Regions from separate parts of the Lysinibacillus sp. BNK-21 genome, predicted to be linked through region 1. Evidence: riboswitches for the same ligand, from Rfam matches in the RefSeq annotation. Region 1 holds a riboswitch; each other region holds the start of a gene.

Region 1 (7,730 bases):
GTTTTTAAGAAGTTCTCATCATCACGGTTAGGGAAATCAGGTTTATAGTGTGCACCACGAGATTCATTACGTAATAGTGCACCTTTTGTCATTACTTTTGCAAGCACTAACATATTTTTAAGCTGACGTGTAAAGTGTGCGCCTTGATTGCTCCATTTTTGCGTATCATTGATGTTGATGTTGTTCCAACGCTCAGTAAGCTCATCAAGTTTTTTCAATGTATCTTCAAGCTGATCATTGTAACGTACTACAGTCATTGTAGCAGTCATCATTTCACCAAGCTCTTTATGCAGTAAGTAAGCGTTTTCTGTGCCTTCCATTTTCATGATAGCATCCCATTTCGCTTGTTCCTCTTTTACACGAGCATCGTAAATCTCTTGTGGAAGATCTTCAGCATGCTTTTTAAGGTGTTTTACATAGTCTACTGCGTTTGGTCCTGCAACCATACCACCGTAGATAGCAGATAATAATGAGTTTGCACCAAGACGGTTTGCACCATGTTGAGAGTAATCACATTCACCTGCTGCAAATAGACCAGGAATTTCAGTCATTTGATTGTAGTCAACCCATAATCCACCCATTGAATAGTGAACTGCTGGGAAAATTTTCATTGGTAATTTACGTGGGTCATCCCCTACGAATTTTTCGTAGATTTCGATGATACCACCAAGTTTAACGTCCAATTCATGTGGATCTTTATGTGAAAGATCTAGGTATACCATGTTTTCGCCATTGATACCAAGTTTTTGGTTTACACAAACGTCGAAAATTTCACGTGTCGCAATATCACGTGGTACTAAGTTACCATAAGCTGGGTATTTCTCTTCTAGGAAGTACCAAGGTTTACCGTCTTTATAAGTCCAAATACGACCACCTTCACCACGAGCTGATTCTGACATTAGACGGTTTTTGTCATCTCCAGGAATCGCTGTTGGGTGAATTTGAATGAATTCACCATTCGCATATGAAGCACCTTGTTGATAAACGATAGAAGCAGCAGAACCTGTGTTAATAACAGAGTTTGTTGTTTTACCGAAGATAATACCAGGGCCACCAGTCGCCATAATAACAGCGTCTGCACGGAATGATTTAATTTCTTCTGTACGCATATCTTGCGCTACGATACCACGACAAACGCCGTCTTCATCGATAATAACACCAAGGAATTCCCAGTGTTCATATTTATTTACTAAACCAGCTACTTCATGAGAACGAACTTGCTCATCTAGCGCATATAGTAATTGTTGACCTGTTGTTGCACCAGAGAAAGCTGTACGGTGCATTAAAGTACCACCAAAACGACGGAAATCTAAAAGTCCTTCTGGTGTACGGTTGAACATAACACCCATACGGTCCATTAAGTGGATAATGCCAGGTGCTGCATCACACATACCTTTAACTGGTGGTTGGTTCGCTAGGAAGTCCCCACCATAAACTGTATCATCAAAGTGGATCCATGGAGAATCCCCTTCACCTTTAGTATTTACCGCACCATTAATTCCGCCTTGCGCACAAACAGAGTGTGAGCGTTTTACAGGAACTAATGAGAATAAATCAACTTCAGTACCAACTTCAGCTGCTTTAATCGTTGCCATCAGACCGGCAAGACCACCGCCGACAACAATTATTTTGCTTTTCGCCATGATTATTTCTCACTCCTCTTAAAAAATTGCAATGATTGCATGTGCTCTATCGTAGCTTCTATTGAATTATACGAAAGCTAAAATAGCAGCCACACCAACTACACTTAGAATTACGAAAAGAATGTTTGTTACGTAAGTAGCGATCTTTTGAGACTGAGGAGATTGTGTAATACCCCAGCTTACTAGGAATGCCCATAAACCGTTAGATAAGTGGAAAGTTGCTGATAAAATACCAACAATGTAGAATCCAAGCATGAATGGATTAGCAACAATATTCGCCATCATGTCGTAATCAACGTGTGTGCCAAGTGCTTTTTGAATACGAGTTTGGAAAATATGCCATGCAATAAATATCACTAAGAATACACCAGTAAAACGTTGTAAAGAGAACATCCAGTTACGGTACGTGCTGAAACGTCCTGTGTTTGGTGTAGCAGTGAATGCAATGTAGACACCATAGAATGCGTGGAACATTAATGGAATATAGATGACAATCCATTCAACTAGGATAAGGAATGGAATCTTTTCCATTACTGCGGTAGCATCGTTGTAACTTTCTGCCCCGCCTGTTGCTGTAAAGTTAATGAACAGGTGCATCGTTAAAAACAGACCTACTGGAATGATCCCAAGTAGAGAATGTAAGCGACGCCATAAAAACTCTCGATCTTTCGACAAGACTGTTACCCCCCTTAGTACTTAAAATAGCACAACAAAAGAAGTCATCATTTTGTAAATGATACTTCATTGACTGTGTATTTCATCATGGTACAATATTATGACATGTTTATTGTACTCTCAAGAGCTACGAGCGTCAAGGCAACTCGGAGTTTTTCATAGAGCTTATTAAAGAACTAATCTAGTACATGATGCGTCGTTTTTTCTCGAAAAATCTATCATTACTTTATTACCGTTAAATTTTAAGAAAATTCTAAGAAAGAAGGATAACAATGTTAAACACTCCATCTCCTACAATCTCATCATTTGGCTATGAGATCATTCGTGATCATATTCTATCTTCTATACTCGGTAAACATGAAGATGACGTCCTTTATTGGGCAGGTAAAGAGCTTGCTCGCAAGTTCCCATGTAAAAGTCAAGATGAACTTATCGCATTTTTCGCAGATGCCTGCTGGGGTACATTAGAACTCATAAAGGAATCAAAAGATGGACGTATTTTCCATTTGACAAATGACCCTGAAATTCTTCAAATAAAGCAGCGTAGCTTTAAACTTGAAGCAGGATTTATAGCAGAGCAAATTCAACTAGCTAAAGGCTACCTGACAGAATGCTATAATGAAAAACGGGAAAAGCAACAATACGTCATGTTTACAGTCAAATGGGACGTTAAAGAACGTATTATGAATACCATTCCCTCAGAATAATTAAAAAGGATTGTTTCCCATTAAAGAATGGGATGACAATCCTTCTTTTTTCTTCCTTTTATTTCGGTCAATTACATAAAATGCTGTTTCTTCTATTATTATATGTAAAGTGCTTGCTCTAAATTAAACTCATCATGGAGAGCATTAGCTGCTTGGATCATATCATCCTGTGGTACAACAACGGACACTTTTATTTCAGAAGTACTAACCATTTTTACAGGGATATTTTCACGACGTAACCGATCAAACATACGAGCAGCAACGCCTGGATTGGAAGCCATGCCTGAACCAATAATAGAAACTTTTGCTAGTCCAATTTCGAAGTCAGCAAAACTAAATCCAAGTGATAATTTACTATCCTCTAAAACACGTAATGCTTCCGCAAATTCCTCTTTTAAAATGGAAAACGATACAGTTGGCTTCAACCCATCAATAATGGCTTGGACAATAATATCTACATTAATACGGTTCTCTGCAAGAACCGTAAATATATCTGCTAATGAAGCATTGGAAAAAGCATCATACCCTACTGTTAAACGAATAATATCTGATTCAAATGCAACACCACGAACGACTAAATTTTTTTCCATTTCCACTTCCTCCTTCAATAAAGTGCCTACTGATTCTATTAAACTTGAACGTATAATAACAGGCATTTGAAATTTCTTCGCTAACTCCACCGCACGAGGATGTATGATATGAGACCCTAAATTCGATAATTCCAACATTTCATCATAGGAAATTTCTTGAAGCTTTTGGGCATTGGGAACATATCGTGGATCTGCTGTATAAACACCATCCACATTTGTATACATATCTACTCTCTCCGCTTCCAATGCTATGGCAAGTGCAACAGCAGCTGTTTCAGCTCCACCTTTTCCAAGCGTGGTGATATTGTGCACTTCGTCAATCCCTTGTTCTCCAGCAATAACCACAATTTGTCCCTGTGCAAAATGTTCTTCCATACGACTAATATCTATATAGTCGATACGAGCATGTCGATACATACCATCCGTATGTATACCAGCTTGCCATCCAGTTAGAGACACAGCCTCATAGCCTGCTTCCTGCAAAGCGATGGTAAATAAAGCACTAGATAATTGAGAGCCAGTTGACAAAACTGCATCTAATTCTCTTTTCGACACATCGTCAGTTAGTTGGTGTACCATCATTTTCATCTCTTTCGCAGTGTGTCCCATTGCTGCAACGACCACTACTACATCCAATCCTTTGTCCTTTTCAGCAATCGCTTTCCTAGCAGCCTCTTGGATTTGTTCAGTAGAAGCTAATGCAGCTCCTCCAAACTTCATCACGATTTTAGCCATTTCTTTCGTTCTCCCTTCCAGTTCATGTATTTCACCAAATTATGGGGGGTAAAACCGTTTCTAGAAAACTAAAAGGCAGCCTCCACATAACGTGAAAGCTGCCTATAACATGTACAATAATCGTAACTTGCGCATGTGTGATAGCTCTCCGAAACGTTTAGAATCGACAGTCTTACATTTCTTAAATGCAAAACCAGTACAGCAATGGAACAACAATACTGTACTTCGGCAAGCTCCCCTTTCACACAATATCTCTGGACTTGTCCATCCTCCATCGTGTTACTCTTGAATCTTGCACCTCTATCATCACTTTAAAGTGAATGTATTCAATTCATTAAGCCTTAGCGTAAACAAACTAGTCACGCAGTTGGCTCTCCATAACATTGAAAACAATGTTATTTATAACCATAGCACATGCCTATTCCTTTGACAATGATTGTTGCTGAAAATAGCTAAAAATTTGGCTTGCTAAATTAGCGGGCATCCCAGCCTCCTGTAATGCTAGCTCGCTCGCCTCTCGAATTTTTTTGACTGAACCGAAATGTTTAAGCAGCTGTTGCTTTCGTTTTGGTCCTACCCCTTCAATATGATCTAATACAGATTGAATGGCATGCTTCTCATGCTGTTGACGCAAGAAGGTAATAGCAAAGCGATGGACTTCGTCTTGAATTCGTTGTAATAAATAAAAGCCATCACTTGTACGTTTTAAGCTAATCACTTCTGGTGGATCACCAAACAAGAGCTGAGATGTATTATGCTTATCATCCTTGGCTAAACCAGCAATCGGTATAACAAGACCAAGCTCATCTTCTAGTACTTCACGGGCTACTTCCATTTGTCCCTTACCACCATCAATTAAGACTAAATCTGGTAATGGTAGTCCTTCCTTTAAAACACGTATATAGCGACGACGTATAACCTCCTGCATTGCACCGTAATCATCATGCTTGGCTGCTGTACGCGTTTTATATTTTCGGTACTCCTTTTTCGCAGGCTTCCCATCAATGAAAACAACCATAGCAGATACTGCATCCGTTCCATGCATATGACTATTATCAAAAGCTTCAATTCGTAAAGGTGTACTAATGCCCATTGCTTCACCAAGTGCCTCACAAGCACCAATCGTACGTTCTTCCTGACGCTCTATTAGCTGGAATTTAGCTGCCACAGCAATTTCAGCATTTTTGGTAGCTAATTCAACCAATTCCTTCTTTTGACCTCTTTTCGGTGTGAGCACTTTAATTTCTAATAATTCTGTTAAGATAGCTGCATCAATGGCTTGTGGAATAAAAATTTCTTTTGGCTTAATATGCTCTGGCTTTTCATAAAAGCGCCCAACAAATGTTAAAAATTCTTCCTCTGCATCTTGATAGATGGGAAAAATTGAGACATCGCGCTCAATCAGCTTTCCTTGACGCACAAAGAAAACCTGAACACACATCCATCCTTTTTCAACAGCATAGCCAAATACATCTCGATTTGTAGTATCACTTGAAACTATTTTTTGTTTCTGCATAACCGTATCAATATGGGCAATTTGGTCTCGGAATTCCTTCGCTCGCTCAAATTCTAGGTTTTCTGCAGCTGCTAGCATTTTAACTTCAAGCTCTTTTTTGACTGCCTCCACACCACCATTTAGAAACTTCGTCATATCCTCAATCATTTCTTGATAAACCTGACCATCAATTTCCTTCACACAAGGTGCTAAGCATTGACCCATGTGATAGTACAAGCAAACCTTGGAAGGTAATTGTACACATTTGCGCAGCGGATACAATCGATCCAATAGCTTTTTCGTTTCACTTGCTGCATAGGCATTCGGATAAGGACCAAAATATTTTGCCTTATCCTTTTTTACCTTCCGTGTCGTAATCAGACGAGGATGTTTTTCATTCGTAATTTTTAAATATGGATAGGTCTTATCATCCGTTAACATGACATTATATTTTGGATCATGTAATTTGATGAGATTCAGCTCTAAAATAAGTGCTTCAATATTTGATGACGTTACAATATACTCAAAATCTTCTATTTCACCTACAAGCCTTTGCGTTTTCCCTTCATGTGTTCCAGTAAAATAAGAACGTACACGGTTTTTTAGAACTTTTGCTTTACCGACATAAATGATAGTCCCTTGTCGATCCTTCATCAAATAGCAGCCAGGTTGATCTGGTAAAATATCCAGTTTTCGCTTTATTAAATCGTTCATTACCTACCTGCCCCCCTAAGTAAAAATTCCCCTCATTAGAATAATGTTAGTTATTTTCTTTATTATATAACGAAAAAAAGCCGAACACATCAATTGATGGCTCGGCTTTGTGAACTTCATTCATTACGCATGTTTTGCGATAAATGCTTCTAAAGCTTCTTTTGGTTGGAAGCCTACTGTTTTGTCAACTAATTCTCCATCTTTAAATAATAGTAAAGATGGGATTGACATAATTTGATACTGAGCTGCAGTACCTTGGTTATTGTCAACGTCAACTTTTACAATTTTAGCCGCACTACCTGCTGCGTCCATTTCTTCAAGAACTGGCCCAATCATTTTACATGGTCCGCACCAAGCAGCCCAAAAGTCTACTAGTACTAACCCTTCTTTAATATCGTCCTGGAACGTAGCATCTGTTGCATGTACAATTGCCATTTGAAATCCTCCTTAAACTTACTATGCTTGTAGTATAGCATGGATAAATTCACTTGAGCGAACAATCTGCCTACAATGTATTTTTTATGCAAATCTGTGTCGAAAAATCAATACACAGTCATTAATTGACTTGATAACGCCCCTTCAATACATAGGTTAACGTAATAAAAAGGTAAATAGCTAACGTAATGCCTGTCACAATAATAGATGTGGTGAAAATAATTCCGATGAGAATCGCACTTAACGCCAATATAGCTATCCAAGTCGTATAAGGGAACCATTTTACTTCATAGGCACTTGTGTGTTCTGCTTGTTTTTTACGTGATTTTAAATGTGCAATCGCAATAATTAACCAAATAAATAACACAGTATAACCAAGTGATCCCATTAGAAAATCAAATGTTTTGCTTCCCGCATATAAAGATAAAATGACCCCTAAATACATCGCTAAAGTACACATTAAAATAGCATATACTGGTACTTTTCGTTTCGATAAATAAGCAAAGATTTTAGGCACACGTCCATCTACAGCCTGTGTATATAGTACGCGTGATGAACCATACAGTCCTGAATTCATTGATGAAATAATGGCAAGTAAAACAACAGCGTTCATAATATGGTCTGCCCCTGGAATACCAACCATTTTAAAAACCATGACAAACGGGCTTTCAGGAACCCCATTTACTTCATTCCAAGGAATCAAGCTTACGATAATAAAGAATGGCAGTAAATAAAA
Region 2 (7,730 bases), 1.1 Mb from region 1:
ATATTTTAACATCCGTTTGGGGCTATGATACGGATATCGAGACCAACGTGGTAGATGTTTATATCAGACATTTACGTACAAAGCTCCCTGGGGCGATGAATGATTATATTGAAACCGTTCGCGGTGTTGGGTATGTGATGCGAGAATGAATAAGTTAAGAAATTATTTACGTCAGCAGTCCCTGCAAAAAAAATGGATGCTGACCTCAAGCAGTGTCATCTTTATTAGCTTTACGATAATTTGTGTAGTCGTCTATCTTTCTCTGCATACATGGTTATTAAATGATGAGGAGAGTAAGGTCAATCGGACAAGTAAGGATATCATCTCTTTTTTAGAGTCCCAAGGTCCTACAATTACCATTCAGCAAATTCAGCAAAATACAGGCTTGCTCAAATCGATTGCGGATCGTGATGAGACGGTCCGAATATTTAATGCTGATGGGGTGGATATTTTACGAATCAATGATACCTCTGCTGCTGCACCACTTAATTCGTTGCAGGAAATTTTTGAGATGACCATTGATAAGCAGGATGTGCTGGTCATCAATGAACCGATTCGGATGGGCTTTTTCCAAGGCTATATTCAGGTGATTCATCCGTTAACTAGTTTTCAATCTCTCATGCATTATCTTTTGACAGCCATGCTGATTGCAGGGTTAGGAGCCTTAGTGTTATCTGGCTCTATTGGCTATTATCTAGCGAACTATTTAATGAAGCCACTACACGAATTGCGTGCATCCATGAAAACTGTGATGGATCAAGGATTTAAGGAGCCTATACAGCTAACCTATACATCACATGACGAAATTGGTGATTTACTGAAGATGTATAATGCCATGATGAACGAGCTGCAAATCTCATTTACCCAGCAGCAGCAATTTGTCGCCGATGCTTCTCATGAGCTGCGTACACCGATTCAAGCAATTGAAGGGCATCTTTCTCTTTTAAAAAGATGGGGCAAACATGATCCTGCCATATTAGAGGAATCCATTGATACCTCCTTAACAGAAATTGCTCGTATGCGCAAAATGATTGAGGAATTATTAGAACTTGCACGGCGTGAGGAAAAAGATGAAACAAGTGAGGCCAATGCATTAGTGGTCATCGAAGCAGTGATGGATGAGGTAAAGCTTGTTCATCCACAAGCGCGAATATCGCTGTCGAAACATGGTGAAATTGGTCCGTTATTTATCACCGAAAATGCACTAAGTCAAATCGTTCGTAATATAATAGAGAATGCCATTCGTTATTGTGAAAAAATTCCTGAGATACAAATTTCTATTTCTGTTGCTGGAAATTATGCATGTTTAGAAATTACTGATAATGGTATAGGAATAGCACAAGACAATATTCCGTTTATCTTTGATCGTTTTTATCGAGTGGATGAAGCAAGAAATCGCCAAATTGGTGGAACAGGCTTAGGGCTTAGTATTTCGAAGATGTTACTTGAAAAATACAATGCCACAGTAGAAGTCAAGAGTGAGGTTAATATTGGAACCGTTTTCTCGCTGAAAATCCCGCTAAAATATTAAGAAAAATACACGCTTTATTTCATTATTCTATCCTTTGCGAAAAAAATTGCTTAATTTGCTAAAAAGAGTTGTATTTTTTGTGAAGAGTAGTAAGATTGAGATGGAAAAAACGTTCTTTAAAATATGGAAAAGTAGTGAGAAACATTCTTTTAAAGAACGGCTAAATATTATATAATTAATTGCAATTTAATTAATGGAACTGCCGAAAGGCAAAATTTGGAGGTCATTTTTCATGTCGAACAACGTTACAACTGTAAGTTCTCCATGGTCAGCTTTCTCTGGTCCTAACCTAGGATATGTGATGGAGCAATACGACTTATTCTTACAGTCTCCTGAAGAAGTAGAACCGGAGTTAGTTTCTTTATTCCAACAATTTGGTGCACCAGTAGTAGTAGAAGGTGAAGTAGCTGTAGCTAGTCATACAGCAGCGGCTCCTGCTGGCGATTACAAAAAAGTGTTAGCCGCTGTAAAACTAGCAGATGCAATTCGTTCACGCGGTCATTTAGCAGCAGATATCTATCCTCTGAAAAACCGTGAACTACAAACAGCTCAAATTGAAGAAAGCGCGTTCAACTTAAGCGCTGCAGATTTAGCTGAAATTCCTGCAGCAATCTTCTTCAAAGATGTGCCAGCAAACGTGAAAAATGGTAAGGATGCAATCGACTATTTAAAAGCTATTTATACAGATAAAGTAGCATTTGAATATGGTCACGTAGTAGCTACTGAAGAACGTGATTGGATTCAAGCGCAAATCGAATCAGGCTCATTCAAACAAGCATTATCTGCGGATGAGAAGAAAGCCTTATTAGATCGTTTAACTCGCGTTGAAAATTTCGAGAAATTTATTCATAAAACTTTTGTAGGACAAAAGCGTTTCTCTGGTGAGGGCTTAGATACGCAAATCGTTCTATTTGATGAAATTATTAAAACGGCAGAAGCAAAAAATGTGGAAAACGTACGTATTGGTATGGCACACCGTGGTCGCTTAAACGTTTTAACACACATTTTAAATAAACCTTATGACATGATGTTCTCTGATTTTGCACATGTTTCCAATGATTTATTTATGCCAGAGCATGGCCGCCTTGAAATTACAAAAGGTTGGACAGGTGATGTGAAATACCACATGGGTGCTTCTTACAACCGTGAATCCGGTATGAATGTGAAATTGGCTTACAACCCATCTCACTTAGAAGTGGGCAATCCAGTAGTACTTGGTGCTACTCGTGCAACACAAGATGATACATCTAAACCAGGGCAACCTATTTTTGACCGTACAAAGGGCTTAGGCATTCTTGTACACGGTGATGCTGCATTCCCAGGTCAAGGGATTGTAACAGAAGTGTTAAACTTCGCTAAAACAGAAGGCTTTACAACAGGTGGAACAATCCATATTATCGCAAACAATATGATTGGATTCACAACAGAACATTATGATTCTCGTTCTTCTGTGTATTCTTCTGACCCTGCAAAAGGCTATGAAGTACCAGTAATCCATGTCAACGCAGATAGCCCAGAGGCAGTAGTGCAAGTTGGACGTTTTGCGGCAAACTACCGTCAAACATTTGGCAAAGACATTATTGTGGACTTAGTAGGTTACCGTCGCCATGGTCATAATGAAACAGATGACCCAACAGTGACAAACCCAGAAACATACAAATTAGTGTCTAAACATGAAACAGTGCGTGCATTATATGGTGCACAATTAGTGGCAGAAGGTCTTGTAACTGCTGATGATGTAGCTGCACTAGATACAGCTATCTATGCAGAAATGCAAGCAGCCTATGACCACGTCAAAGAAATGGCAGAAAAAGATGATCATCATCATTTAGAAATGCCAGAAGAATTAAAAGTAGAGTTCCCACAAATTGATACAGCAGTAGGTGCGGAACGTTTAGAAAAAATCAATGAAGAGCTTTTAGTGTTTGAAGAAAACTTCGAACCACAGAAAAAGCTTGGTAAAATCTTAGAAAAACGCCGTGATGCTTATGCGTCTGCAAAAGTTGACTGGGGTCATGCTGAAACTTTAGCGTATGCAACGATTATTCAAGATGGAACACCAGTACGCTTTACAGGTCAAGATGCACAACGTGGTACATTCTCTCAACGTCACTTAGTACTGCATGATAAAAACAATGGCAATGTCTTCACACCACTACACCATATTTCTGGTGCGAACGCATCCTTTACAGTACACAACTCTCCACTGACTGAAGCTGGGGTGGTAGGCTTTGAGTATGGTTACAACCTAGAAAATAGCCATGTACTAACAGTATGGGAAGCACAATTCGGTGACTTTGCGAATATGGCACAAGTGATGTTTGATAACTTTATTTCAGGGGCACGCTCAAAATGGGGTCAAAAATCTGGTCTAGTTATCCTTTTACCTCATGGTTATGAAGGTCAAGGTCCAGAGCACTCTTCAAGCCGTATGGAACGCTATTTACAAATGTCAGCTGAAAATAACTGGTTTGTAGCGAACTGTTCAAATGCAGGAAACTACTACCACTTATTACGCCGTCAAGCAGCATTATTAGGTACAGAAGGGGTACGTCCACTTGTAGTCGTATCACCAAAATCATTATTACGTCACCCATTAGCTGCGGCGAATGCTGAGCAATTAGCAAATGGTTCATTCCAAGAAGTGATTGAACAACCAGGCTTAGGGGCTAAACCAGAAGCTGTAGAGCGTATCGTTTTAGGTACAGGTAAAGTGATGATCGACTTAGCAGAGCGCGTGAAAGACGGCGAAGGCTTCGATCACCTACACATTATTCGTGTAGAACAACTTTACCCATTCCCAAAAGAGCAAGTAGCTGGTATCATTGCTAAGTATCCTAATGCAAAAGAGATTGTTTGGGTACAAGAAGAACCTAAAAACCAAGGCTCATGGAATTATGCATTAGAAACATTATATGAACTTTCAGAAGGTAAAAAACTTCGCTATGTAGGCCGTCCTGCAATGAGCTCAACTTCTGAAGGGGATGCAGATTCTCATAAAGCAGCACAAGCAGCTCTTATTGAAGAAGCGGTTGCTGAGCCAGTAAAGGTTAAATAACATATATCAATTTTTGAAACCGGGCTACTTGCCCTTAAGCAGTAGCCCTTCTATGTGCGTCATGCACGTTAATCAAAGGAGGAAATGAAAGTGGCTGAAATTAAAGTCCCTGAATTAGCAGAATCGATTACAGAAGGTAGTATCGCACAGTGGGTAAAAAAAGTGGGCGATCGCGTTGAAAAAGGTGAATTCATCGTTGAACTTGAAACAGATAAAGTAAACGCTGAGATCATTTCTGAAGAAGCAGGTGTATTAACACAAATTTTAGCTGAAGAAGGCGATACTGTACTAGTTGGTCAAGTTATCGCAGTAGTAGAAGCAGGCGAAGGCGCAGCAGCAGCTCCAGCAGCGGCAGCACCAACTGAGGCAGCACCTGCACCAGCAGCGCCACAAGCAGCACCTGCACCAGTTGCAGCAGCTCCAGCAGTAGAAGAAACTTCTGGTGAGCGTGTAGTTGCATCTCCAGCAGCACGTCGTCTTGCACGTGAAAAAGGTATTGACCTTGCAGCGGTATCTCCAGTAGATCCACAAGGACGTGTACGTGTACAAGATGTAGCAGCTCATGGTACAGCACCAGCTGTAGCACCAGCAGCAGCACCTACATCCGTAGCAACTTCAGGTGGCCCAGTAGTATTCACACCAGCAGCTAATTCTGACCGTGTAACAATTGAAAAAATGAGCCGTCGTCGCCAAACAATTGCAAAACGTTTATTAGAAGTTAAACAATCAACAGCAATGTTAACAACATTCAACGAAATTGACATGACAAACATCATGGCACTTCGTAAACGTAAACAAGAAGAGTTTGTAAAAGCAAACGACATCAAACTTGGTTTCATGTCATTCTTCACTAAAGCTGTTGTTGCAGCACTGAAAAAATACCCATACGTAAACGCTCAAATCTCTGGCGATGAAATTCATTTAAATAACTTCTTTGATATCGGTATTGCTGTATCGACTGAAGAAGGTTTAGTCGTACCAGTTGTACGCGATGCAAATAGCAAAAACTTTGCAGAAATCGAAAAAGATATTGCTAACTTAGCGACAAAAGCTCGTGATAAAAAATTAGGCTTAAATGACATGGCTGGTGGATCATTCACAATCACAAATGGTGGTGTATTCGGTTCATTAATGTCAACACCAATTATGAACGGTACGCAAGCTGGTATTTTAGGTATGCACTCAATTGTAAACCGTCCAGTTGCAGTAAATGGTGAAGTTCAAATCCGTCCAATGATGTATGTAGCACTTTCATACGATCACCGTATCATCGATGGTAAAGATTCTGTAGGATTCTTAAAAACAGTTAAAGAATTAATCGAAAATCCTGAAGATTTATTATTAAATTCATAATTCCATTAAACCCTGCGAACAATGTTCAGCAGGGTTTTTTGTATGACGAAAGGTATTGACCGATTCTATGCTTGAAAGAGTACGAATGGTACATCGTTTAGAGGAGCAAAGAAAGAAAAAAACGCAACTTTTCTCACATGTAGAACATACTCTATAATAAATATTTGTTGTAATTTTCAGAAATATCAACAAAAGTTCAACGATTTAAAGTGGAAGCAGAACGCACAATATCCTAATATTGTCATTAGTCAGAAAAATGTTAAAATCGTCTTGACGAACATATTAGTTTTATAGTAGTATCTAAATATCAATTAAATAAACAAACCTCACGAATTGTTACCAGTGAGGTAGAGGCGCGGTATTTATTAGTTCATTGTTGAGTAAAAGCAAGCGAAGACGCAATGAAGAAGGAAATATCGCCGAAGTATAAAAGGAGCTCGTACTTTTATACTGGGTCTGCAGTGAATAAGTGCAGGACTGTCCTAGTAAATGGATTTCCAGATTTACTAGGTTGTGCTATCTCGGAAACATGGAAATTATAGTGAGGATTTGGGCAACTGTCATAAAAGGTAAGACCTAAGTTCAATAAACTTAGGTCTTTTTTAGTACAGTTGTCTTATTTTTTTACAGAAAAGGGGAGTTTTTCATGAAAAGAAAATGGTTGTTAGTAATGATCTCTATCATGACGGCAATTGTGCTAGCTGCATGTGGCACAAGTGACAAAAAAGAGGGCGGTTCAAGTGATGCTGGAACTGACAAAGAAGAAGGTGGCGGTGAATTCCGAATTGGAATGGAGGCTGGCTACCCACCGTTCAACTGGACACAGCAAGACGATGCAAATGGCGCAGTGAAAATTGCGGATAATGCAGAGTATGCAGGTGGCTATGATGTACAAATGGCAAAGAAAATCGCTGAAGGTCTAGGCAAAGAGTTAGTCATTGTTAAAATGGAGTGGGACGGTTTAGTTCCAGCGCTACAATCAAACAAAATTGATGCAATTATTGCAGGTATGTCACCAACAGAAGAACGCAAGAAAACAATTGATTTTACAGAAAACTATTATACTTCTGATTTTGTTATGGTTATTAAAAAAGGTAGCAAATATGAAGGCGCAAAATCGATTCAAGACTTCTCAGGTGCTAAAATTACATCACAATTAAATACATCAAACTACACAGTTATCGATCAAATTAAAGGCGTAGAAAAGCAAACAGCAATGGAGAGCTTCCCAGCAATGCGTGTGGCGTTAGAAGCAGGTAAAATTGATGGCTATGTAGCTGAACGTCCAGAGGGCATTTCCGCTTCTGCTGCCAACGATAAATTCACATATGTAGCATTTGAAGAAGGCTTTGATACAGACCTATCAAATACTTCAATTGCTGTAGGCTTACGTAAAGATGACGCAAATCGTGAAAAAATCAATGAAATCCTAAAAGGCATTTCAGAAGATGATCGTCAAGCGATTATGGAAGAAGCTATTTCTCAACAACCCGCAGCACAATAATGACATGGCACGGACTAGCAATTAGTCCGTGCATGATCATTTCATCATTATCAAAATGAGAACCTCTCTACATAATGATAATGTCCTAGCGTGACAAATCATAGAATAGTAGAAAGAGCTAGGACACAAAAGAAATAAGCGAGCAAGATGACATTGTTAGGAGGAACATCATGAGTCTTGAATGGATACTTTCAATTATTGAAAACAACTGGCAAATGTTTTTACGAGGTGCGTATTATACGTTACTGATTTCGAGTATTAGTACAATTATTGGTGCATTTATC
Region 3 (7,730 bases), 3.1 Mb from region 1:
AAGTGGTTAAGACACCGCCCTTTCACGGCGGTAACACGGGTTCGAATCCCGTACGGGTCATCAAGCATGTAGCACAGATGTGTGTTACATGCTTTTTTCTATTCTCCTGTTCTTTAAACGATAAAAGATAATGCAATAGCAGAAAAAGGCCTATTTGCAAGGTGAGGGACTGAATTTAATTCCCCTAGCATCTTACTATGGGCTCCTATAAGCCGTTTCACTTACCACGTACACTTCCATGGTCAATACTTTTGTGAAGGCTGCTTGACTTCTCTAGTATAGCGATACAGGCGAAATCCTGGCCAGAGAATTTGTGAAACTGGTTCTGCTCTATGCGAAAGCGAAGCAACAGCAGCAAGTAAGTAGCCCAGAACGTATAGCTTTTTCACCATTTACAAAAATTCTATTGATTTCTTTGTTCTACACCCCCCTGAAAAAGGCTACATGACTACTGTAGCCTTTTTATAATAATTAATATCTTTCTCCCTTACATTCTCTTACGAAAGAGAGTCTATAGAGTAAATATGAACAAACTATTTCATATATAAAATATGTATGTTTTTTCAATTACTATTTTCATGGTGCTTGTTGTTTTGTTCCTCTAATATGAGGATAAGTGGAGGAATCGATATGAATATACAGGAGATACAGCAATTTTTAAGTCTATATCAGACAGAACAAAATGAATCAGAACTTTGGTTAAAGAATAGATTACAGGCAGTTAAGGATGCAGGTGAATATCACCCAACAACAGAGGAGCTAGTTTTTGGCGCACGTGTGGCATGGCGAAATAGCAATAAGTGTATTGGACGTCTATTTTGGCAGTCACTGCATGTGGTAGATGCACGTGATGTTTTAGATGAAAAGGCTATTTTTCAAAAATTACTAGAACATATTGATTATGCGACAAATCATGGGAAAATCCGTCCAACTATAACAGTGTTTGCTTCAGATAGAGTACGGATTTGGAATCATCAACTAATTCGTTATGCAGGCTATGAAACAGATGCAGGCATTATTGGAGATTCACAGTCCGTTAAATTTACAAAAGTGTGTGAGTCGTTAGGATGGAGAGGTAAAGGAACTGATTTTGATGTACTACCACTCGTTATACAGGTGGATAATCGTGCTCCTCAAATGTTTGTAATTCCTGAAGAAAATATAGTAGAGGTCTCAATCCGTCATCCAGAGTCAAATGATATGGAAAAATTAGGAATGAAGTGGTATGCCGTACCTATTATTTCGAGTATGCGTTTTCAAATGGCTGGAATTGATTTTCAAGCAGCTCCATTTAACGGCTGGTATATGGGAACAGAGATTGGTGCACGAAATTTAGCAGATCATGATCGTTATAATATGTTACCTGCAATTGCAGAGATTTTTAATCTTGATACAACCAAACATGCGTCTCTTTGGCGTGATCGTGCTTTAGTAGAACTTAATATTGCTGTTCTTCACTCATTTAAAGAAGATGGTGTGAGCATTGTTGATCATCATACAGCAGCTCAGCAGTTTAAATTGTTTGAGGAGGCAGAAAAATCAACAGGAAGAGAAGTTACAGGCAACTGGACATGGTTAATCCCACCACTTTCCCCTGCCACAACTCATATATTCCATAAACCCTATGTAAATATTTATCATACACCAAATTATTTTTACCAAAAACCATGCTATTAGTGTAAAGGAATTGTTTACTTTCAATACTTTTGATGAGAGAGGGCGCTTACTATGTTAAATCAGCAAATTCCCAATATCCCATGGAGACAATTGACGACACCTTATGGTAGAGGTACAGCCATTCCTAAGCTGATAGAACAGGAGCAATACACACAACTAGCTGAATTAATTGAACATCAAGGTACACTGTGGCAGGTGACACCATGGGTTTTGCTTGTCCTGCTAAAAAAGCTTACTAGTAAAAAATTAGAGGTTGTCTCCTTACAAGAGGTACAGTTATATTTAGCTGTGGCACATGCTATTACCAAGGATTATCTCGAGCCAGTCAATACTGTTAAAAATATGCAGGAGCTATTAGACGTCAACTATTTGTGGATAGAAAATGAGGATAATGATGAGCAGGAGTGGGAGAAAGAAACGCCAAAGGGCTATGAGGAGCAAGCTTTTGTAGGCTATTACTATTATAGTTATATGCTTTTACAAGAGGCTGTTCCTATTTTTTCTACTATAACAGCTCGTAATAATGAAGCATCAGAATGCCTTGCTGAATTGCTAACATTACTCCAGCAACCCGACAATTAAGTAATGTGTAAACACTATATAGAAATAGAGCAGATGGAGGAATCTAATCCACCTGCTTTATTTAATTTTAATGCACATATTCATCCTTAGAGGCTCTCATTGAGCAAAAGAAGAGTAACATTGCTACAACGACAAAGAGCCATCCCGCAATATTCCAGCCGCCAAATAAATCATGCAAGTAGCCAAAAAGAATAGGACCAATTGCGGCAAATAAATAACCCAAAGATTGTGCAAAGCCTGATAAATCTGCTGCTTCAAATGCAGTACGAGTACGGAGAGTGAAGAACATCATTGCTAGGGCAAATGAAGAACCACCTGCTAACCCTAGAAGAACCATCCACAGTACCCCAAGACTTGTCCATTCCATGACAACCCCAACAAAGCCTACTAAATAGAAGGATGTAAACATCAATACAAGTGGGCGTTGAGAAGTCATTTTACCAGCAATAATAGGCACTGCTAAGGCCATTGGTACTTGTGAGAATTGCATGATTGAAAACATCCAGCCAGCTTTATCAGGTGCTAAACCTTGAGCAATATAGATCTCAGGTATCCAAGCTGCTGTTGTGTAGAATAATAAAGACTGTAAACCCATTGCCCCTGTGACAGCCCAAGTAACAGGTGATTTCCATAAAGGTGTACTGGTCTTCTTAGATGTAGTAACTGGTTCTGGTTTATTTGATTTTAGTTGAGGTATCCAAATTAAGATTGTAATTAGAACGAGTATGAGTGCAATGGAAAGTGCACCTTGCCAGCCTAACGATGAATTAGCTATCGGATAGCTAATACCAGCACCAAGGCCAGCAGTAAAATTCATGGACATGGTGAAAAAGGCCATTAATAAACCCACATGATAGGGAAATTTCAACTTCAATAATCCTGGAATTAGTACATTTCCAAAAGAAATGGCTACGCCAATTAACACAGTACCCAATAGAAGTAATTCTGTAGTACCAAGTGAACGTAGGACAATTCCTAAAGCCAAGAGAAAAGTTGATAAAAATAATGTTAGCTCAAGCCCTAGTTTGCGTGCTACAACGGGTGCAAATGGAGATATAACAGCAAAAGCCAGCAATGGTATCGTTGTTAGAAAGCCTGCCAATACATTAGATATTCCAAGATCTTCACGGATAAAGGATATAATTGGGCCAACAACAGTTAGTGGCATTCGTAATGTAGAGGCTATAAAGATAACTCCAAAGACTAAAAGTAAGGTTGTTCCTTTCCAGCTAATTTTTTTACTTGGAAAACTAGTGGAATGATCATTTGTAGTCAAAATAAAATCCCCCCTAATAATAACCATTCTAATTGAACTACTATAACACTTTATCACACTATTAAAAATAGTAGAAGATTCATAAAATACAGAACATTTATGGTTGTATTGAAATGTCTATGGTCTTATGTTAGTATAATAAACATCATAAATTTAATAATTATATGCCTCATGTTTGTATTGAGGTAGAGGTCGCGATATTTATAAGTATGCTAATTGAAATGACAAGCATTGATGAAATTAGTTGAAAGGAAATATTGCCGAAGTGTGAGGGGACTTGAAAACCTCATGCTGGGGCTGTCTCCGAAAGGAACAGAACTGTCACGTTTGCACAACGTGTTGAGCTATCATGTAGGAAAACTGAGGATTAACGTAGCCATCACAGTGTATATGTGATGGCATTTTTTTGCCTCATAAATAGGAAGGAAGCTATATCGTGAGTGAAATAAAAGTAAATCAGCTCGGACATAAAGCGCCGAAGCTGAAAAAAGAATTAAAAAGCCGTCATATTACAATGATTTCTTTAGGCGGTACAATTGGTACGGGGCTATTTTTAGCCAGTGGAGGTGCAATTGCTCAGGCAGGGCCTGGAGGAGCATTGCTTGCCTATGCTTTAATCGGTATTATGGTGTATTTTTTAATGACAAGCTTAGGGGAAATGGCTGCCTATATGCCATCCTCAGGTTCATTTAGTACGTATGCAACCAAATTTGTAGATCCTGCTTTGGGCTTTGCATTAGGCTGGAACTACTGGTATAACTGGGCAATCACCATTGCTGCCGAAATTGCTGCTGTGTCATTAATTATGAAATATTGGTTCCCAGATAGCTCATCAGCACTTTGGACAGTATTATTTATTGCTGTTGTATTGACATTTAATTTACTATCCGTAAAAAGTTATGGTGAAAGTGAATATTGGTTTGCCATGATTAAAGTAGCAACGGTTATTGTTTTTATTATCATTAGCTTACTAATGATTTTTGGTATTTTAGGTGGGCAGGCTCCTGTAGGTTTCACTAATTTCTTTGTTAGTGATGGGCCATTCCATGGTGGCTTCCTTGCTACATTTGGTATTTTCCTAGCTGCAGGATTTTCATTCCAAGGGACAGAATTACTAGGAATTACAGCTGGTGAAACAGATGATCCTGGTAAAAATATTCCGAAGGCTGTTAAATCTGTATTTTGGCGTATTCTTTTGTTCTATATTTTAGCGATTGGTGCAATTGGGATGTTAATTCCATTTACAGACGAACGTTTATTATCAGAAGATATCGCAGTATCACCGTTTACACTAGTGTTTGACCGCCTAGGTATTGCCTTTGCTGCTTCATTAATGAATGCCATTATTTTAACGGCTATGCTGTCAGCAGGAAATTCAGGACTATATGCATCTTCTCGTATGTTATGGCAATTAGCAGTGGATGGACATGCACCTAAATTTTTTGCAAAGCTAAGTCGTAGAGGTATTCCGATTTATGCACTTATGGCAACATTAGCTGTAGGCTGCTTAGCATTTTTGGCATCCTTCTTTGGCGATGGAGTGGTTTATATCTGGCTATTAAATGCTTCTGGAATGTCTGGCTTTATTGCATGGCTAGGGATTGCGTTTAGTCATTATCGTTTCCGCCGAGCGTTTGATGCACAAGGCTTAGATCCAAAGTTATTACCTTATAAAGCCAAATTATATCCGTTTGGACCATTATTTGCTTTTACAGTTTGTATGATCGTAGTCATTGGACAAAATTACTCAGCCTTTACAGGCGATAAGATTGATTGGTACGGTATCCTTGTTTCGTATATTGGGATTCCATTATTTTTAGCATTATGGTTTGGCTATAAATTAAAGCACAAAACAAAAATGCTTCCACTTGAAGATTGTGATTTAAAAGTTGAAGATTAAATAATAGAGCTGTTCTATAAACCAAAGAGTGATGGTTTATGGAGCAGCTCTTTTTTCAACACTCATAAACAAATCTCTAATGATACATCATAAATATGGTAATGTAATATACATATGGAAATTGGGTTTTGATAGGAGAGGTGCATCAAAGTGCAAAAGCATATTTTACTTGTAGAAGACGATGAAGCCATTCGTGAAATGGTTTCTAATTACTTAACGATGGAAGGTTTCCATGTCACAACAGTGACTAATGGCGAAGAGGCATTACAAAATTGTTTGCAAAAAACCTTTGATTTAGTCATCTTAGATATTATGATTCCTAAATTAAATGGATTGGAAGTATTAAAGATTATTAGAGAGCAGGCAGCACTTCCTATCATTATTATGTCTGCAAAAGACAGTGATGTTGATAAAGCATTGGGCTTAGGGTTAGGGGCAGATGATTATATTGCTAAACCCTTTTCTATGCTAGAATTTTCAGCACGTGTAAAGGCTGTTATCAGAAGAGCTACGAAATACTCTAGTCAAGCTGAACAAAAGCAAGAGGTACTCGAAATTGATAATTTAAAGATAGATATCGTTAATTTCTCAATAACAAAGAGCGGACAAGACATAAAGCTGACATCAAAGGAATTTTCCATTTTAAAATTGTTTGTGACAAATCGTCACAGAGTTTTTACCAAAGAGCAAATTTATCAGACGATATGGAAAGATGCCTATTATGGAGATGAAAATATTATAAATGTACATATCAGAAGACTCCGTGAAAAAATAGAAGATGATCCGTCACATCCTCACTATATTAAAACCCTATGGGGAATCGGCTATAAATTTGAAGGGTAAAAATATATGATATTTCTATTATTATTAATCATTGTATTGCTAATCGGCATTCTTATTTTTCAATGGAAAATCAAGAAGGAACAAGAACGTGCTATCCAATATATTCATCGAAAACTACACGTAATTGTGAATGAACAGACGTATGAAAAGATTCTAGTAACAACTACAAATTCAGAAATTCAACAGTTACTTATTACACTGAATACTTTGCTAGATCAACATCAAAAAATTCAGGCTACACATCGTAAAATGGAAAATTCCATGAAAAAGATGTTGGCCAATATTTCACATGATCTTAAAACGCCTTTAACCGTTGTACTTGGCTATATTGAAATGCTTCAACTTCAAAACGGGATTAGTGACGAGGAACAGCAACGTTTACTTACGGGTGTACATGCTAAAACATTAGAAGTATTAAAAATTATTCATACATTTTTTGACTTGGCAAAATTAGAGGCTGGGGACACAGATTATCCAATCTCTAAAATCAATGTCAGTGAAATATGCCGAAAAAATGTTTTGTCTTTTTACGATTTGGTTACTTCATTGGGATTAGATATTAAAATTGATATCCCTGAAAGCTCCATATATGCACTTGGTAATGAAGAAGCATTAAATAGAGTGCTAAACAATCTACTGTCTAATGCTATTGCATATGGAGCAGATGGCAATGTAATTGGAATTACTATAAGAAACGATGAAGCCAATATTGATATTGATGTGTGGGATTGTGGCAAGGGCATTGATGAATACCATATCGATCGCGTTTTTGAAAGGATGTATACACTTGAGGATTCTCGAAATAAATCTTTCCAAGGTAGCGGTCTGGGACTAACGATTACAAAGCGGCTTGTAGAAATAATGAATGGCTCGATCCGTTTATCGAGTATTCCCTATGAAAAAACTATTTTTACGATTTCGTTAAAGCGAATGATGTATTGAATCCATTATGCTTGTAGAGCTTTAATGCTTTGCAGGCTTTTTTACTTAAGAAATTTGTAAGAATGCAGTAATAAAATAGAGAGTTTCATTTTTTATAATGAAACTAGTCACAATTGAGGGAGAGAATTACATGACATACATTGTAAAAACAAATCAGCTTACGAAAGTGTACGATGGAAAGGAAGTTGTTTCTGCTGTCAATATGAACGTTAAGAAAGGTGAGATTTATGGATTTTTAGGTCCTAATGGTGCGGGTAAAACGACTGTTATGAAGATGCTAACTAATCTTACGAAACCTACAAGTGGGGATGTAGAAATTTTGGGGGCGAAATTGACGGACAAATCCTATGAAATACTAAAAAGAATGGGGACAATTATTGAATATCCTATTTTTTATGAAAAATTAACGGCTAGAGAGACCCTGGAATTACATTGTGAATACATGGGTTATTATGATAAGAAAGAAATTGCACATGTTCTTAATTTAGTAAAGTTATCGAATACAGAGAA

What was found. A riboswitch is a leader RNA that binds a small molecule or an ion and turns the genes downstream of it on or off. The one in region 1 is predicted to bind lysine.
Region 2: it holds a riboswitch for lysine, as region 1 does, so the genes downstream of both, ACMGGO_RS11345 (transporter substrate-binding domain-containing protein) here and ACMGGO_RS05630 (aspartate kinase) in region 1, are expected to answer to the same signal.
Region 3: it holds a riboswitch for lysine, as region 1 does, so the genes downstream of both, ACMGGO_RS21430 (amino acid permease) here and ACMGGO_RS05630 (aspartate kinase) in region 1, are expected to answer to the same signal.

Annotation. Positions count from the first base shown of each region.
Region 1 covers NZ_JBLQTS010000001.1:1,120,521-1,128,250, reverse strand. The annotation lists gene sdhA (succinate dehydrogenase flavoprotein subunit) at 1-1,643, opposite strand, end outside; gene ACMGGO_RS05640 (succinate dehydrogenase cytochrome b558 subunit) at 1,710-2,318, opposite strand; gene ACMGGO_RS05635 (YslB family protein) at 2,591-3,025, shown strand; gene ACMGGO_RS05630 (aspartate kinase) at 3,124-4,350, opposite strand; lysine riboswitch at 4,484-4,661, opposite strand; gene uvrC (excinuclease ABC subunit UvrC) at 4,769-6,559, opposite strand; gene trxA (thioredoxin) at 6,683-6,994, opposite strand; gene ACMGGO_RS05615 (amino acid permease) at 7,116-7,730, opposite strand, start outside.
Region 2 covers NZ_JBLQTS010000001.1:2,237,438-2,245,167, reverse strand. The annotation lists gene ACMGGO_RS11365 (response regulator transcription factor) at 1-149, shown strand, start outside; gene ACMGGO_RS11360 (HAMP domain-containing sensor histidine kinase) at 146-1,531, shown strand; gene ACMGGO_RS11355 (2-oxoglutarate dehydrogenase E1 component) at 1,764-4,589, shown strand; gene odhB (2-oxoglutarate dehydrogenase complex dihydrolipoyllysine-residue succinyltransferase) at 4,680-5,942, shown strand; lysine riboswitch at 6,283-6,469, shown strand; gene ACMGGO_RS11345 (transporter substrate-binding domain-containing protein) at 6,589-7,446, shown strand; gene ACMGGO_RS11340 (amino acid ABC transporter permease) at 7,617-7,730, shown strand, end outside.
Region 3 covers NZ_JBLQTS010000001.1:4,270,292-4,278,021, reverse strand. The annotation lists tRNA gene ACMGGO_RS21450 (tRNA-Glu) at 1-60, shown strand, start outside; gene ACMGGO_RS21445 (nitric oxide synthase oxygenase) at 631-1,677, shown strand; gene ACMGGO_RS21440 (hypothetical protein) at 1,729-2,259, shown strand; gene ACMGGO_RS21435 (CynX/NimT family MFS transporter) at 2,327-3,535, opposite strand; lysine riboswitch at 3,714-3,890, shown strand; gene ACMGGO_RS21430 (amino acid permease) at 3,972-5,435, shown strand; gene ACMGGO_RS21425 (response regulator transcription factor) at 5,586-6,278, shown strand; gene ACMGGO_RS21420 (sensor histidine kinase) at 6,285-7,220, shown strand; gene ACMGGO_RS21415 (ABC transporter ATP-binding protein) at 7,351-7,730, shown strand, end outside.